DNA from 4 places in the Xanthobacter sp. AM11 genome. Region 1 is predicted to be linked to each of the others. Evidence: predicted binding sites of a transcription regulator. Region 1 holds the regulator's gene; each other region holds the start of a gene.
The links. The regulator PhoB, encoded in region 1, activates phosphate uptake and scavenging genes when phosphate is short. The targets are predictions, from matches to a motif close to TGTCATNNANCTGTCAT.
Positions count from the first base shown of each region.

Region 1 (4,393 bases):
CTGCGCAAGGCCGCCATCTGGGACGAGACCAAGGACCGCCTGCACACCTCCGCCCTCGGCATGTCCGGCGGCCAGCAGCAGCGCCTGTGCATCGCCCGCACCATCGCGGTGAAGCCGGAAGTGATCCTGCTGGACGAGCCCACCTCGGCCCTCGATCCCATCTCCACCTCGAAGATCGAAGACCTGATCGACGAGCTGAAGCAGGAATTCACCATCGTCATCGTGACCCACAACATGCAGCAGGCAGCACGCTGCGCCGACATCACCGCCTTCTTCTATCTGGGCGAGCTGATCGAAGTGGCCCCCTCGGACGTGATCTTCACCAATCCGAAGGAGATCAAGACCCGCGATTACATCACCGGCCGCTTCGGCTGAGCCCTGGAAGGATCCTGAGATGCCGGAGCATACCGTATCGTCCTTCGATGTGGAGCTGAAGGAAATCGGCCGCAAGGTGGTCGAAATGGGCGGCCAGGCCGAGCGCCTGGTCAGCGACTCGGTGACCGCCCTCATCCGCCGCGACGGCGCCCTTGCCCAGAAGGTGGTCCTTCTGGACGCCACCGTGGACCAGGCGCAGCGCGACATCGAGGAGCGCGCCATCCTCGTCATCGCCAAGCGCCAGCCGGTGGCCAACGACCTGCGCGAGATCGTGGCCGCCATCCGCGTGGCCAACGATTTGGAGCGCATCGGCGACCTCGCCAAGAATGTCGGCAAGCGGGTCATCGCCATCGAGGGCGAATACCACCCCCACAAGCTGGTGCGCGGCGTGGAGCATATCGCCGAGCTGGTGCTCGAGCAGATGAAGGAAGTGCTGGACGCCTATGCCGCCCGCAACGAGGCGAAGGCGCTGGAAGTGTGGGGGCGCGACGGCGCCATCGACACCATGTACACGTCCCTGTTCCGCGAGCTCCTCACCTACATGATGGAGGACCCGCGCAACATCTCCGTGTGCACGCACCTGCTGTTCTGTGCCAAGAACATCGAACGCATCGGCGACCACGCGACCAACATTGCGGAGATCGTCTATTACATGGTCACGGGTCAGGTGTTGCCGGAGAGCCGCCCCAAGGCGGATGCCTCCAGCGAGACCACCCTGGCATTTCCTGGGCGTACCGTTCAGGGCTGAGGCCCTGGCGGACAGCAGGCGAAAGCGGGTGAGGGACTGTGCCGGCGCGTATTCTGATCGTCGAGGATGAGGAGCCGCTCACCCTTCTGCTCCGTTACAATCTGGAGTCGGAAGGCTACGGCGTCGAAAGCGTCGGCCGCGGGGACGAGGCCGAGACCCGGTTGCGCGAAAGCGTGCCGGATCTCGTGATCCTCGACTGGATGCTGCCGGGCCTTTCAGGCATCGAGCTGTGCCGGCGCCTGCGCACACGCCCGGAGACCGAGCGCCTGCCGGTCATCATGCTCACCGCCCGTGGCGAGGAGACGGAGCGGGTGCGCGGTCTCGCCACCGGCGCGGACGATTATGTGGTGAAGCCCTTCTCCGTGCCCGAGCTGCTCGCCCGGGTGCGGGCCCTGCTGCGTCGGGCCAAGCCGGAGCATGTGGCCACCCTGCTGCGGGCCGGCGACATCGAGCTGGACCGCGAGACCCACCGCGTGCACCGCGCCGGCCGCGAGGTGCATCTGGGTCCCACCGAATTCCGCCTCCTGGAATTCCTCATGCAGAGCCCTGGCCGCGTCTTCTCCCGGGAACAGCTGCTGGACGGCGTGTGGGGCCAGGACGTCTATATCGACGAGCGCACCGTGGATGTGCATGTGGGCCGCCTGCGCAAGGCCATCAATCGCGGCCGCCAGTCCGATCCCATCCGCACCGTGCGCGGTGCCGGCTATTCCTTCAACGAGATGTTCGCCCGCGCCCATTGAGCGGGCGCGCCCGGGCGGCGTCGCCCGGTGGCGGGCTCCGGCGCGGCCGATCAGCCCGAGCGGCCGGCGAGGATGCCCAGCGCCTGCCGCGCCGCCCGCTCTCCGGCCACCCAGGCGCCGCCCACTGTTCCCCAGAGGGTTTCGTGGGCATGTTCGCCGGCGAACAGAAGCCGGCCACTCACCACCTCCGTGAACGCCCGGCGCATGTTGCCGAACCCCGGCAAAGCGCAGGAGAAGGCGCCCAGCGCGAACGGCTCCCGGGTCCAGCGAGTGGCGTGCACCCGGCCGATCCGGGCCGCCATGTCCGCCCCGAACTCGCGGGTCAGCGCTTCCTTGAGGAAGGCGGTTGCCGCCTCGGCCGGCGCTTCGGCAAGGCCTGCCGCCGTGTCGCCTGCCACTTCGAGCATATGCAGGTCGCCGCCGCCGATGCGCGCCCGCAGGGCATAGGCGTTGGTTCCCTCCAGCTTGAAATAGATCATTTCGTCCGGCGAAAGCCCGAGCGGGTTGCGCGGCAGCTGGAAGGCGATGTGATCATAGGCGCCGAGGGTGATCTTCTCGATGGCCGTGCGGTAGCGCTGGGGCAGGCCGGGGAGCACGCGCAGCTTGCCGGCCGCCAGCAGGCTCGGCGGCACGGCGAGGATGACCACCCGGCCCAGCACGGTGCCCCGGTTGGTCTGCACCGCCACCAGCCGTCCGCCCAGATCCACCGAGCGGGCCACCGTCTCCAGCCGGACGGTGAGGGGCCGGGCCAGCCGGGTCACCAGCGTTCCCACGCCCTGCCGGCACACCTCCTCGCCGTCGCGCTCCTCCGCCCGGGAGGCATCCACAGTGGACACCTGGCCGAGCCCCTTGGCGCAGGCGAGCGGACCCACCACGAAGCGCGCGCTCGCCGACCATGGTCCAAGATCCGGCAGCACCCGGGAGGCGGGCAGGTCCCGTCCCGCATCCCCGGCGGCGCCGATGGCCCGCTCCGCCCGGCGGACGGTGGCGATGAAGTCCTCATAGTCGCTGTCGCTGGCCTCTCGCCCGCTTTGATAGAGCCTGCCGCCCTGGGGCGCCCGATGAATGTCGAGCCCATCGGCCCGCCCGAACGCCGCCATGGGCCGCGCCGCCGGCAGGTAAAGGCGCGTGGCGCCCATGTCGAATGGAACGCCAAACACCGCGGTGTCGGTGACCGTGCGCCCGCCCACATGGGCGGAGGCTTCAAGCAGGGCATAGCTGCGCCCGGCCTCCGCCACCCGCCGCGCCGCGGAGATGCCCGCCGTTCCGGCGCCGATGATGATGACGTCGGCCTCGCTCTGCTGCCCCAGCGCAGCGGCGGCGCCGAAGGGCAGGGTGGCGAGGGCCGCGCCGCGCGCGAGCAGGCGGCGGCGGGTGAGGGGGGTATGGCGCGGGTCGGTCACGGGGGAACGGTAGTGCGGGATCGGCTCCGGCTCAATCGTCCGGGCCATGAATCCGCCCGTGCTGCACCGGGCCTGCGCCGCCGGCCGCCGTTCAGCTTCGCCGGTCCGCCACGAACCGGGCCGCCTGCGCCAGCAGGGCGCCGCGCGTGCCGAAGGGGGTGAGGGCGGCGGCGGCATCGTCCACCAGGCTCGCCAGGAGGGCCCGCGCGGCGTCGAGGCCCAGGCGGGACACCAGGGTCGCCTTGCCCGCCGCGGCGTCCTTCCCCACCTTCTTGCCCACCTCCTCGGCGGTGCCCTCCACGTCGAGGATGTCGTCGGCGATCTGGAAAGCGGCACCCAGCGCCCGGCCATAGGCGAAAAGCGCGGCCCGCGCCTGCGCGTCCGCGCCGCCGAGGATGGCGCCGGCCTCCACCGAAACGCTGAGCAGGGCGCCGGTCTTCATGGCCTGCAGGTCGCGGATGGCGGCCTCCCCCAGGGCCAGCGGGGCGCCGCCCGAAAACCGCCCTTCGGCGGCGAGGTCCAGCATCTGCCCGCCCACCATGCCGCCGATGCCCGCCGCGCGGGCCAGGGCCCGCACCAGGGCGATGCGCGCCGCCGGGTCCGCATGGGCATCGCTGCCGGCCAGGAGATCGAAGGCGAGGGTCAATAGCCCGTCCCCGGCCAGGATGGCGGTGGCCTCGTCGAACGCCTTGTGCACGGTGGGCCGGCCGCGGCGCAGGTCGTCATCGTCCATGGCCGGCAGGTCGTCATGGATCAGCGAATAGCAATGGATGCATTCAACGGCGGCGGCGGCCGTCACCGCGGCCTCGGGGGCGACGGCAAACAGCGCCGCGCTCTCCAGTACCAGGAAGGGCCGCAGCCGCTTGCCGCCGCCCAGGGCGCCGTGGCGCATGGCGGCCATGAGCCGTTCCGGCCGCAGCCGCTCGCCGGGGAGGGGGGCATCGGCGAGGGCGAGGGCGAGGCGGGCCTCAGTGGCGGTCGCTGCGGCGTCGAGACGGGCAGCCAGGGAAAGCGTCACCTTCGCACCTCGGGCGGCAGGAGAAGAGAACGCAACGGCGCGGGCGCGCTGCCGTTGACGGGGCCATTGCGGTGCCTCAACCAGGGTGGAAGGTCAAGCCGCCGGGTGC
Region 1 is NZ_JBLAOA010000001.1:1,344,298-1,348,690, forward strand. Features, by position in the region: gene pstB (phosphate ABC transporter ATP-binding protein PstB) at 1-375, shown strand, start outside; gene phoU (phosphate signaling complex protein PhoU) at 395-1,123, shown strand; gene phoB (phosphate regulon transcriptional regulator PhoB) at 1,162-1,863, shown strand; gene ACI7BZ_RS06325 (flavin monoamine oxidase family protein) at 1,914-3,314, opposite strand; gene ACI7BZ_RS06330 (polyprenyl synthetase family protein) at 3,358-4,284, opposite strand.

Region 2 (4,393 bases), 820 kb from region 1:
AGCCGCCCGCATATTCACGGAACACACCGTCGCCTTCGGCAATGATGATGCTGGACACCGTGCGGTCGAGGAAGTCGCGGTCGTGGCTCACCAGGATCACGGTGCCGGGATAGTCGGCGACCATCTCCTGCAGCAGATCCAGGGTTTCGAGGTCGAGGTCGTTGGTGGGCTCGTCCAGCACCAGCATGTTGGAGGCCGTGGCCAGCGCCCGCGCCAGCATCAGCCGCCCGCGCTCGCCGCCGGAAAGCACGCAGAGCGGGGCGTTGGCCTGCTCCGGGGTGAAGAGGAAGTCCTTCAGATAGCCGATCACATGCTTGGGCTGCCCGCCCACCATCACCGTGTCGGAGCCGCCGCCGGTCAGCGCCGCCTTCAGGGTGGTGGCCGGGTCGAGGGCCGTGCGCTTCTGGTCGAGGCTGGCGATCTCCAGGTTGGTGCCGAGCTTCACCGTGCCGGAATCGGGGGCCAGCTCGCCGGTCAGCAGCTTGATGAGGGTGGTCTTGCCCGCCCCGTTCGGGCCGACGATGCCGATGCGGTCGCCGCGCAGGATGCGGGTGGAGAAATCCTTCACCACCGTGCGCGCGCCATAGGCCTTGGTGATGGTCTTCGCCTCGATCACCAGCTTGCCGGAGGCGTCCGCCTCGCTCACCGTGAGCTTCACATTGCCCACGGCGCGGCGTTCCTCGCGCCGGTCCTTGCGCATGGAATGCAACAGGCCGAGGCGGCGCACGTTGCGCTTGCGCCGGGCGGTGACGCCGTAGCGCAGCCAGTCCAGCTCGGCGACGATCTTGCGGTCGAGCTTGTGGCGCTCCGTCTCCTCCTGCTCCAGCACGTCGTCGCGCCAGGCCTCGAAGGCGGCAAAGCCCTGGTCCAGCCGGCGCGTCTGGCCGCGGTCGAGCCAGATGGTGGCGCGCGAGAGGTTTTCAAGGAAGCGCCGGTCGTGGCTGATGAGGACCATGGCCGAGCGCAGGCCCTTCAGCTCGCTTTCCAGCCACTCGATCACCGGCAGGTCGAGGTGGTTGGTGGGCTCGTCCAGCAGCAGCACGTCCGGTTCCGGGGCGATGACGCGGGCGAGCGCAGCCCTGCGCGCCTCGCCGCCGGAAAGGGTGGCAGGGTCCTCCTGGCCGGTGAGGCCCAGCTCCTCCAAGAGATATTGGGCGCGATAGGCCTCGTCCCCCGGCCCCAGCCCCGCCTCCACATAGGACAAGGTGGTGGCATGGCCGGAGAAGTCGGGCTCCTGCGGCAGATAGCGCACGGTGGCGCCGGGCTGGAAGAAGCGCGTGCCGGAATCCGGCGCCACAAGGCCCGCCGCCACCTTCAGCAGCGTGGACTTGCCGGAACCGTTGCGGCCGACGAGGCACACCCGCTCGCCGGCGGAAACGGAAAGTTCCGCACCGTCGAGCAGGGGCGTCGCGCCATAGCGCAGGTGAATGTCCTGGAGGAGAACGAGGGGAGGAGCCATGCCGCCGGATTAAAGCCCCCCGCGCCGGAACGCAAAGGGCCAGTGGGCCGGCATGCTCTTCCCACGCGCCTGCCGGACATGGGCAGGCGGCGCCGCCGGGCGCGGACGCCCGGAGCAGCGTTCACCGAAACCGGCGCGATGCGGACCTTCTCCTGGGCATTCCTGCCCGCGGCCCTGCCCGCACCAGAACGTCAATGTACCGTGGAAGGCCCGTGGATCCGCGTCATCTGGTCCTTGAGAACCAGCTTCTTGCGCTTCAGCTCGGCAACGCGAACAGGATCGGAAGCGGGGTGGGCAAGTTCGCGGCTGAGCTCCTGCTCGATGGCCGCATGACGCCGCTTCAACTCCAAAAGGTGCGACTGGATGGACATTCTGAGCCACTCCGTGTCTGCATCACGACGTCAGTCTGTCATGGAGCCGACAAAGAGTCGATCGCCTTTCTGGCCTCTCCGCACGCCTCCCATCTTGCAGCGCGGCAAGCCCATGCCATAGTCACATCCATCGGGTAATGGCGGGCGGCCCGGCGCACGCGTGCCGGTGACGGATGTGGGCATGACGAGCGACGAGGAACGGGATCTCAGGGTCCTTCTGGAGCGACTGAAGCAGGAACACCGGGATCTGGACGCCGCCATCGAGGCGCTGACGGCGGTCTCCGGGTCCGACATCCTGCAGGTGCAGCGGCTGAAGAAGCGCAAGCTGCAGCTCAAGGACCGCATCAGCCAGGTCGAGGACGAACTGTTTCCCGACATCATAGCCTGAGGGCCGGCGCACCGGCCCCCGGGCGATGATCGGGGCGGCGCCCGGCGGGAGCCGCCCGTTCCAGGGACAGCACCCCGCAGGGGCGGTTGCCTGCCGGGCCGAGTGCTCAGAGCTGGGCGAGCATGCTCGCAGCGCTCGACACGTCCGCCTTGGAGGGCACGTCCTCCACGTTCAGCGCCGTCACCACGCCGTCTTCCACCAGCATGGAGAAGCGCTTGGAGCGCACGCCGAGGCCGGCCGCCGAACCGTCGAAGGTGAGGTCGAGGGCCGCGGCGAAGGACGCGTCGGGGTCCGCCAGGAACAGGATCTTGCCGTCCGCGCCGGACGCCTTCTCCCACGCGCCCATGACGAACGGGTCGTTCACCGACACCACGGCGATGGTGTCCACGCCCTTCGCCTTGATGGCGCCGGCCTCGTGCACATAGCCGGGCAGATGGTTCTTGTGGCAGGTGGGCGTGAAGGCCCCGGGCACTGCGAACAGCACCACCTTCTTGCCCTTGAAGACCTCGTCCGTGGTCTTGGGCACGGGTCCATCCTCCGTGGACACGCGAAAGGTGGCGTTGGGCAGACGATCGCCGACCGAGATGGGCATCTGTGTCTCCGCATTCTTCGGGCCGCTGCGGCCCGGGCGAACAATACGGGGTTTCACGCCACAGGAAAGCGGGCCGCGGGCGGCCGGCGCCACGCATCAGGGGGCGGGAACGGCAACCCTGGTGGCAACGGCCTGCGCCCCGTCCACCAGGGTCAATTCCAGCTGCGCCCCGCGCGGGTCCACGCCCGGCGGCACGCCCTCCAGCGGCAGCGAGAAGCGGGCCATGCCGTCCGGCAAGGCCGTCTTCTGCGGCAGCGGCAGGGCCCAGCGCGCATCCGGCCCTTCCGCGAACAGGTCGGCCTTGGCGGTGGCTGTGCGCACATCAATGACCAGCCGGGCGGGCGTGGTGGTGGAATCCAGCGCCACCGCGGTGACGGCCAGCCCCTCTGCGCCGAGGGGGCGCGGCTCCGGCACGCCTGCCCCCGCCGCAGTGATTCGCGCCTGCCCCGCCCCGTCGCCGGGAAGATCCACGGCGAGGTCCGCCCGCGCCGGCATGCACAGGGCCTCGCACACGGCGAAGTCGAGGGTGATGGCGAGGTGCGCGCCCTTGCCGGGCTCCGCCAGCCGCACCTTGAGCGGAAGCAGCACGTTGCCCTTGTAGCCGATGGAAAAGCCGCCGGCGCCGTCGGAGAAGCGCCGCGGCGCCGGCCAGGCCATCTCCACGGCCAGCACGTTGCGCGAGCCTTCGAAGGTGAGGGCGGGCGGGACGCCGCTGTCGCCGGGGTAGCGCCAGTAGGTCTTCCAGCCGGGGGCGAGGCGGATCTCGATGCCCGCCTGTGCCTGATCCCCCTCCACCGCACCGGCGATGAGCTGCACCTCGGCGCCGGCCAGGCTGGCCCGGGGCGCTTCGCCGGCCGCCGCGGCGGCGCTCGAAAGGGTGAAGGCGGCGAAGGCCCAGAGCCCGGCCGCGCGAAGCTGGCGCATCATCATCATGCCCAGCGGGTAGCCTCTCCGGGCCGCGAGCGCAAAGCCCTCCGCGTGCACAAGCGTGTGAGACCCGGCGGGCAATGCCCGCAATTGCGCCATCCGCCGGCGGCTCCCGCAGCGCCAAGCGCATTCCCAAAAGCCCGGATGCGCAGTACCCTTTCCCACATGATCGCGAGCCAGAAACCCGGCGGCCCGGATAGGGAGCTGAACTTTCTCGACGGGCAGATGCTCATCGCCATGCCGACCATGCGCGACGAGCAGTTCGCACGCACCCTCATCTATCTGTGCGCCCACTCCGCCGAGGGGGCCATGGGCATCGTGGTGAACCAGCCGGCCAGTCACATCGACTTCACCGACCTGCTGGTGCAGCTGGATGTCATTCCCTCCGCCGAGCGCATCCTTTTGCCCAAGAGCGCCGGAACGGTGAAAGTGCTGCGGGGCGGGCCGGTGGAGACCGGGCGCGGCTTCGTGCTGCACTCGGCGGATTATTTCGTCGAGAATTCCACTTTGCCCATAGACGACGGCATCTGCCTCACCGCCACGCTGGACATCCTGAAGGCCATTGCCGGCGGGCGCGGCCCGAGCAGCGCGGTGCTGGCGCTGGGCTATGCCGGCTGGGCCCCGGGGCAGCTGGAAACCGAGATCCAGGCCAATGG
Region 2 is NZ_JBLAOA010000001.1:2,168,081-2,172,473, reverse strand. Features, by position in the region: gene ACI7BZ_RS10020 (ABC-F family ATP-binding cassette domain-containing protein) at 1-1,459, opposite strand, end outside; gene ACI7BZ_RS10015 (YdcH family protein) at 1,651-1,830, opposite strand; gene ACI7BZ_RS10010 (YdcH family protein) at 2,012-2,218, shown strand; gene ACI7BZ_RS10005 (peroxiredoxin) at 2,325-2,810, opposite strand; gene ACI7BZ_RS10000 (protein-disulfide reductase DsbD domain-containing protein) at 2,907-3,734, opposite strand; gene ACI7BZ_RS09995 (YqgE/AlgH family protein) at 3,903-4,393, shown strand, end outside.
Region 2: the regulator PhoB is predicted to act here: its motif matches at 1,867-1,883, upstream of ACI7BZ_RS10015 (YdcH family protein).

Region 3 (4,393 bases), 3.1 Mb from region 1:
CGCGGCGCATAGACGAACACCTCGAACAGCGGCCGGGGCAGGGGCAGGCCCTCCACCTTGGCGCTCTCGAACTTGATGGCGATGGCCTCCCGCGGCCGCCCCTCGCCGTCGCGCTGGTAGAAGGTGGTGCGGATGGCCGCGTCCACGAGGTTGACGAAGCGGCGCAGGATGCGGTCCTCGTCGAGGCTCGACACCGCCGACAGATCCTCGTCGATGGCGGCGCGCAGCGGCGCCTCGCGGGTGGCGCGGGCTTCGGGTGCGGGGTCGAGGGCGGGATCGAAGCGGGCGTGGAACAGGGCCGCGATGTGCGCGGCGAGCTGCGGGTGGGCGTTCAGCGTCTGCCAGATATAGTCCTGGCTGAAGGGAATGCCCGCCTGCCGCAGGTAGCGGCCCAGGGTGCGCACCAGCGCTGCTTCGCGCCAGTTGAGGCCGGCGTCCAGCACCAGCCCGTTGTAGCCGTCGTTCTCCGCGGTGCCGCGCAGCACCGCGTTCAGGCAGTCCTCCAGCCGGCCGGAGGAGCCTTCCACGGAGATGACGCCGCCGCTCACGCGCTCCAGCGTCATGTCATGCAGCCAGCTGCGCTCGGCATCCGCGCCGGCGGGCTCGATGCGGTAGGTGCGCTCGTTGATCGCCTTCAGGCCCATGTTCTCCAGCATGGGCACGCGGCTGGAGAGCGGCAGCGGGGCGCCGAAGGAGAGCAGGCGCAGGGAGATGCGGCGCTCGTCGTCCTCCGGGCGGCGGTAGAAGTCGAGGGCCACCGGGCGCTCGGGCGACAGCCGCTCCAGCCGGTCCATGTCGGCCAGCGCGGTGGCCACGTCGAAGGCGGCGACATAGCTGCGGCCGAAGGCGCCGGCATAGCGCCGCCGCAGCAGCGCCGCCGCCTCCGGCGACAGGCCGGGCGCGGCGCAGATGGCGGCGCTCAGCCGGTCGCTCCAGGTGAGGATGGCGGCGGCCACTTCCTGCTCCAGCGTCGGCCGGTCCACCTGCGGGATGCGGCCTTCGCTGCGGTCGATCATGTATTGCACGCGGGTGAGCGGCAGGCCGGCCACGAAGGCCTGGCTGAAGGTCGCCAATTCGCCGCCATAGGTGCGCGCGAGGATGGCGCCGATCTGGTCGCGCACCTGTGCGTCGAACCGCTCGCGCGGCAGGAAGGCGAGCACCGAGACGAAGCGGTCGAAGCGGTCCGCCCGGGCCAGCACCTTCACGCGCGGGCGGTCGTAGAGCGACAGGATCTCGCGGGCGTGGGCCAGCAGCGTGCCGGCGTCGATCTGGAACAGGTCGTCGCGCGGATAGGTTTCCAGCACCGTCTCCAGTGCCCGCGCCGAATGGCTCTCCGGCTCCAGCCCCGCGCCCTTGATGACCGAGGCCGCCTTCAGCCGCAGATAGGGGATCTCGCGCACCGAATGGGTATAGGCGGTGGAGCCGAACAGGCCGATGAGGCGAACCTCGCCGGTGAGCCGGCCCCGCTCGTCGTGGGTCTTGATGCCCACATAGTCCATCACGTCGCGGCGGTGAACGCGGGAGCGCAGGCTCGCCTTGGTGAACAGGAGCGGCGTGGGTGCGTCAAGGAAGGCCTTGATCTCCGGCGTGGTCACCACCGGCTTGTCGCCCAGGCGCAGCTCGTGCACGCAGGGATCGCGCAGGATGCCGAGGCCGCTGTTGGCCTCCGGCGCGAGGCCGCCGTCGCCGGTCAGCTCATACTGCCGGAGACCGAGGAAGATGAAATTGTCCTCGGTGAGCCACTCCAGCACGTCGGCGGCTTCCTCGGTGGCGTCGTCGTCATAGGGGCGCTTCTCGCGCCGGTAGCCTTTGCTGAGGCTCTTCACCTGCTTGCGCATGGCGAGGAAGTCCTCGTTCGCCGCGCGCACGTCGGCAAGGGTCTGTTCGAGGCAGGCGCGCAGTTGGGCCTGCTCCGCCGCGTCGATGGCCGAGACGTGGATGTGGATGAGGCTCTCGCGATTGTCCTCGGAGCGCTCGCCCTTGCGCGTGGGCTCTTCCAGCCCGGTGACGGCGCCGGCGGCGTCGCGCTCCACATGCAGGATGGGATGGGCGGCGAGCCGCAGCTCCAGCCCGCGGTCGGCAAGCTCGCCCGCCACCGAATCGAACAGGAAGGCCATGTCGTCGTTCACCGCCTCGATGACGGTGACGGCCGCATGGTCGAGGTCTGGGGTGAACACCCGCACGCTGGGCTGGCCGGCGGGCCGCGCGGCCACATGGGCCCAGGCCTGGGTGAGCAGCAGGGCGAGGCAGGCGGGCGTGAGCGGCGCGAGGTCTTCCGGCGCTACGGCGGACACGAAGGTCGCGGCGAAGCCTGCGGGCAGCCCGGGCGCGAGCATCGTCAGATGCGCGACGAGTTCCGCCAGGTCGGGCGATGGCCCGACGACACCATCGCCGGCTTGAAATCCCATGACGTTCATGGCCATTCCTCACAGTGGTCCGCGGCTCATCCGGCGGTTCGCTCTTTGCACCGGCGACGCTGGGACAAGTCCTGATCGAGAGCAACGACGCGAAAATGACGAGGCGACGCTATGGCTGGGAAAGTTAAGGCAGGCGTGGGCGCGGAAAAGGGCAAAAGCAGGACAGCAAAAAAAACCGGCGTGCCTGATAAAGAGGCTGGCGCCACGCCGTCGAAATCCCGCGGCGCGGCCGCAACCTCGCCGGAGCGCGTGCGGGACGACCTGCCGGCTATCGCCCTCGGCCTTTCGCCCACAGATCTCGATGCGCCGACCCAGGCCTATTTCGACAAATGCCTGGAGAAGATCGGCTTCGTCCCCAATGTGCTGCAGGCCTATGCCTTCGATCTCGCCAAGCTCTCGGCCTTCTCGGCCATGTACAACGACCTGATGCTCGCGCCCTCCGGCCTTTCCAAGCTGGAGCGGGAGATGATCGCGGTGGTCGTTTCGAGCGTGAATCGCTGCTATTACTGCCTCACGGCGCACGGGGCGGCGGTGCGCCAGCTCTCCGGCGATCCTGTTCTGGGCGAGCAGATGGTGATGAACTACCGTGCCGCCCGGCTCGATCCGCGCCGTCGCGCCATGCTGGACTTTGCGGTGAAGCTCACCGAGCGGCCGCAGGAGGTGGAGGAGGCGGACCGGGACATCCTGCGCCGCGTCGGCCTTTCCGAGCGGGACATCTGGGACGTGGCGGCGGTGACGGCCTTCTTCAACATGTCGAACCGAATCGCCGCGGCCACCGACATGCGCCCCAACGAGGCCTACCACGCCCAGACCCGCACCCTGCCGGAGTGATGCCCGGCGCCATGGCCGGCCGCCGTCGCCAGGTATATTCATCAGCACATAGATAAAGGCGGGGTCCGACCATGGCAGACAGGCTGCCGCGCCGGACCACGCCGATGCCGGGGCCTTCGCGCTGCATGTGACGGCGCCTGGGCGGGGGTGGCAGATCACCATCTCGGCATCGGCCCGGACCAACGTGCCGGTGGGCGGTTGCGCGCTGGTTCCGGTCGGCTTTGCCGGCCGGCATGCATGCCCGGGCGTCCGCAAGAGCTTGAGATCGCAGATTCCCTAAGGGAATGCATCCCTGCAACCGAGCGCCGCCTCGCCCCGCCGGCTGCGCCTGATCGCCCGTCCGGCGGACTGACGGACGCAAACCGCACCCCACAGAATTACCTTAAGATCGAGATAGACATTGGTCTGTGAGGCAGTCTATTGACGCTCCCACGGCGCTGCGTGCTAGCTTGCGCCGAAAGTCCAAGTGCACCGCTCAAGGTGCCGTTCCGGAGGATCAGGGCCCGGGGAGCGCGGTGCGCGCCCGTGGACCGAACAGCGAGGGCGCCTTACGATCATGGACACTGTCTCAGACGTGCCCTACATCGTTGAAGCAACGGGTCTTACCAAGGAATTCAAAGGATTTGCGGCGGTCAAGAACGTTGACCTGCGAATCCGGCGACACACCATTCACGCCCTCATCGGGCCGAATGGCGCGGGCAAGACCACGTGCTTCAATCTGATCACGAAGTTCCTGGAGCCGACGCGCGGAACCATCCGCCTGAACGGACGGGAGATCACGCGCACGCCGCCGGCGGACGTGGCCCGCCTGGGCATGGTCCGCTCGTTCCAGATCTCGGCTACGTTCGCGCACCTCACCGTGCTGGAGAACGTGCGCATCGCGCTGCAGCGGCCCATGGGCAATTCGTTCCATTTCTGGAAGTCGGAAAAAAGCCTCGACGCGCTCAACGACCGCGCCATGCAGCTCATCGCCGACGTGGACCTGACCCAGTATGCGGGCAATCTCGCGGTGGAGCTGCCCTACGGCCGCAAGCGCGCGCTGGAGATCGCCACCACCCTGGCGCTGGAGCCGGAGATGCTGCTTCTGGACGAGCCCACCTCCGGCATGGGGCGCGAGGACATCGCCCGCACGGCGGACCTCATCA
Region 3 is NZ_JBLAOA010000001.1:4,426,727-4,431,119, reverse strand. Features, by position in the region: gene ACI7BZ_RS20340 (NAD-glutamate dehydrogenase) at 1-2,417, opposite strand, end outside; gene ACI7BZ_RS20335 (peroxidase-related enzyme) at 2,667-3,248, shown strand; gene ACI7BZ_RS20330 (ABC transporter ATP-binding protein) at 3,805-4,393, shown strand, end outside.
Region 3: the regulator PhoB is predicted to act here: its motif matches at 2,502-2,518, upstream of ACI7BZ_RS20340 (NAD-glutamate dehydrogenase).

Region 4 (4,393 bases), 3.1 Mb from region 1:
ATCGTGGGCGCCGTGGTGCTGTCCATGGTGATGGACAGGAAGGTCGCCATCAGCCCCCTGCTCGTCTCGAAGGTGAACACGGCGATCCAGATCACCTTTGCCGCCTTCGTGCTCGCCACGGCGGGTTTCGGCCTTGTCCTGCCCGGCCTGTTCAATCTGGGCCTTGTCGCGGTTGGGCTCTTGACGGCCCTTTCCGCCGCTGCCTATCTCGCGGCATGGACGCGCCACATGGCACGCTGATGGGCGCGTCGGCTGGCCGGCGACCGGCGAGTGTGGCGCACGACGCCGGCGCAGGTCGCGGGGAGGTGCGATGCCGGTTCAGGTCCAACTGCGCTTCTGGGTCGGGGCCCTGATCCTCGCCCTTGTCGGCCTGTGGCTGCTCAGCGGCATCCTGCTGCCGTTCGTGGCAGGCATCGTGCTGGCCTATTTCCTCAACCCCGTGGTGATCCGGCTGGAGCACGTGGGCATTGCCCGCACCCTGTCCGCTCTGGTGGTGGTGGGGCTGCTGCTGCTGGTGGTGATGCTGTTCTTCCTGCTGGCGCTGCCCATCCTGTCGTCGCAGCTGTTCGAATTCATCCAGCGCCTGCCATCCTACGTGGCGCGGCTGCAGGGGCTGCTGACGGAAGAGAACCGCGAATGGCTGAGCGGCATCGTCGGCGACCGCCTGCCGGACATGCAGCGCTCCATCTCCGATCTGATGACCCAGGGCGTCACCCATCTCCTCGGCCTTCTGTCTTCGGTGTGGTCCGGCGGGCAGGCGCTCATCTCCCTGTTCGCGCTGCTGGTGGTGACGCCGGTGGTGGTCTTCTACATCCTGTGCGACTGGGACGAGATGGTGGCCTTCGTGGACCGGCTGGTGCCCCTGCCCCACCGCCCGGTGGTGCGCGACCTTGCCAAGTCCATGGACATGGCGGTGGCGGGCTTCGTTCGCGGACAGGCCATGGTGTGCCTGCTGCTGGGCACCTTCTATGCCGTCTCGCTCTCCATGGCGGGGCTCAATTTCGGCCTGCTCATCGGCATCGTGTCGGGCGTCATCACCTTCATTCCCTATGTGGGCTCGCTCACCGGCTTCGTGCTCGCCATGGGCGTGGCCATCGTCCAGTTCTTCCCGGACTGGGGGATGATCGGCACCGTGTTCGCCATTTTCATCGTCGGCCAGGCGGTGGAGGGCTATGTCCTGTCGCCCAAGCTGGTGGGCGACAGCATCGGCGTGCATCCGGTCTGGCTCATGTTCGCTTTGTTCTCCTTCGGCTACCTGTTCGGCTTCGTGGGCCTGCTGCTGGCGGTGCCGCTGACCGCCGTGGCCGGGGTACTGGTGCGCTTTGCCATCCAAAGATACCTCCATTCTCCCCTCTACATGGGGCCGGAGACCGACGCCTTGCCGCCGCCGGGCGCCCCCTGAGCCATGGCCGACCGCGACCCGCGCCCCCGCCAGCTTCCCCTCGACCTGCCGGGCCGGCCGGCACTGCGGCGCGAGGATTTTCTCGCCGCGCCCGGCAACAGCGCCGCCCTCGCCCTCATCGACGCCTTCCCGAACTGGCCGGCGCGGGTGGTGTGCCTGGTGGGCCCCGAGGGCGCGGGCAAGAGCCACCTTGCCGCCATCTTCGCCGAGCACGCCGGGGCGCAGACCGTGGCGGCCCGCGACCTGGTGCGCGAGAAGGTGCCGGATGCCCTTTCCACCGGCGCGCTGGTGCTGGAGGACATGGAGGCCGGCGCCTTCTGCGAGGCCGCCCTGTTCCACCTGCTCAACCTCGCCCGCGAGCAGCACGCCTATCTGCTGATGACCGCGCGGACGCCCCCCTCCGGCTTCGCCCTGGCCACCGCCGACCTCTCCTCCCGCCTGCGGGCGGTGCCGGTGTTCGAGATCGCGCCCGCCGACGATGCGCTGCTGGCGGCGGTGCTGGTGAAGCTGTTTGCGGACCGGCAGCTGGCGGTGGACGAACCGACGGTGCAGTATCTGCTGCTGCGGATGCAGCGCTCGGTGGCCGGCGCCCAGCGTGTGGTGGAGGCCCTCGACGCGGCGGCGCTCGCGGCGCGCCGGCCGGTGACGCGGGCCTTCGCCGCACAGGTGCTGCGCGAGCGACCGGCGCTCGGCACCGCCGACGAGGATGATTGATGCCCTCTGAACCACAGGGGCCGGAGCGACCACCCGGCCGCACATGCCGTCATAGAGCGGTCATCTAAGGCGGCCATGGTCCGGCCAAACTGCGGGGGACCGAGCATGGGAATGAACGAGGCTGCAGCTGTCGCCGAGATGAGCATACCGGCGGAAACCGCGGAAATCCTTGAGCTGGCGCAATCTCCCCAGCGCTTCATCAATCGCGAGATTTCCTGGCTGCACTTCAACCGGCGTGTGCTGGAGGAGGCGGCGAATCGCAACCACCCGCTGCTGGAGCAGTTGCGCTTCCTCTCGATCTCCGCCAACAACCTGGACGAATTCTTCATGGTCCGCGTGGCGGGCCTGAAGGAGCAGGTGCGCGAGGGCGTGCAGACCCGCAGCCCGGACGGCCTCACCCCTTCCGAGCAGCTCTCGACCATCCTCACCAGCGCCGCCCAGCTCATCTCCGACCAGCAGGGCCGCTGGCTTGAGCTGCGCAGCGACCTCGCGGCTGCCGGCATCGTGCTGGTGGACGGCGCGGAAGCCTCGGCCGGGGATCTGGCGCAGCTTGAGCGCCACTTTCTCAACTATGTGTTCCCGGTGCTGACGCCGCTGGCCATCGACCCGGCGCACCCCTTCCCCTTCATCCCCAATCTCGGCTTCTCCCTCGCCCTGCAGCTGGTGCGCCAGTCGGACGGGCGGGGCATGAATGCGCTGATCCGCATTCCGGCGAAGGTGGAGCGCTTCATCCGCCTGCCGGACACGGGCTCCGGCGCCATGCGCTTCATCACCCTGGAGCAGATGATCGGCCTGTTCATCTCCCGCCTGTTCCCCGGCTATGCCGTGAAGGGGCAGGGCGTGTTCCGGGTGATCCGCGACAGCGACCTCGAAATCGAGGAAGAGGCGGAAGATCTCGTCCGCCTGTTCGAGACCGCCCTCAAGCAGCGCCGCTATGGCGAGGTGATCCGCATGGAAGCGGACGCCGCCATGCCGGAGGAACTGCGCTCCTTCGTCGCCCGCGAACTCGACGTGAACGGCGACGAGATCTTCGTCGTGGGCGGCGTGCTGGCGCTCAACGAATTCTCGCAGCTGGTTTCCGTGGACCGGCCGGACCTGAAGTTTCAGGCCTACAATGCCCGATTTCCCGAACGCATCCGGGACCACGGCGGAGACTGCTTTCTGGCAATTCGCGAGAAGGACATTCTGGTTCACCACCCTTATGAATCCTTTGACGTGGTGGTTCAGTTCCTTCGCCAGGCCGCACGAGACCCCAACGTCGTCGCCATCAAGCAGACCCTCTACCGAACCTCCTCCGACAGCCCCATCGTGAAGGCGCTGGCCGAGGCGGCGGAGGCCGGCAAGTCGGTGACCGCGCTGGTGGAGCTGAAGGCCCGCTTCGACGAAGAAGCCAACATCCGCTGGGCCCGCGACCTGGAACGCGCCGGCGTGCAGGTGGTGTTCGGCTTCATCGAGCTGAAGACCCACGGCAAGCTCTCCATGGCGGTGCGCCGCGAGGGGGCGCAGTTGGCCACCTATGTCCATGTGGGCACGGGTAACTACCATCCCATTACCGCCCGCATCTATACCGACCTCAGCTTCTTCACCGCTGACCCGGTGATCGCCCAGGACGTTGCGCGCATCTTCAACTTCATCACCGGCTATGCGACCCCCGGCGAGCTCGACGCCATGGCGGTGTCGCCCACCACGCTGAAGCCGCGCCTGCTGCAGCACATCGCGGACGAGATCGAGCACGCCCAGGCCGGGCGCCCGGCGGCCATCTGGCTGAAGTGCAACTCGCTGGTGGACCCGGAGATCATCGACGCGCTGTATGTGGCGAGCAGCGCCGGCGTGCAGGTGGATTGCGTGATCCGCGGCATCTGCTGCCTGCGGCCCGGCATTCCCGGCCTCAGCGAGAACATCCGGGTGAAGTCCATCGTCGGGCGCTTCCTGGAGCATTCGCGCATCTACTGCTTCGGCGCCGGCCACGGCCTGCCGAGCCCGCAGGCGGTGGTCTACATCTCGTCGGCCGACCTCATGCAGCGCAATCTCGACCGTCGCGTCGAGACCCTGTGCCCCATCACCAACCCTACGGTTCACGAGCAGGTGCTCGACCAGATCATGGTCGCCAACCTGATCGACAACCAGCAGAGCTGGCTGGTATTGCCCAACGGGGCGTCCGAACGCATAGTCCCCGCCCCGGGCGAGGAGCCGTTCAACGCCCATCAATATTTCATGACCAACCCGAGCTTGTCTGGACGTGGAAAGTCTCTCAAAGATTCTTCGCCTCGGAGCCTC
Region 4 is NZ_JBLAOA010000001.1:4,408,317-4,412,709, forward strand. Features, by position in the region: gene ACI7BZ_RS20240 (CDP-alcohol phosphatidyltransferase family protein) at 1-240, shown strand, start outside; gene ACI7BZ_RS20245 (AI-2E family transporter) at 311-1,402, shown strand; gene ACI7BZ_RS20250 (HdaA/DnaA family protein) at 1,406-2,116, shown strand; gene ACI7BZ_RS20255 (RNA degradosome polyphosphate kinase) at 2,228-4,393, shown strand, end outside.
Region 4: the regulator PhoB is predicted to act here: its motif matches at 2,164-2,180, upstream of ACI7BZ_RS20255 (RNA degradosome polyphosphate kinase).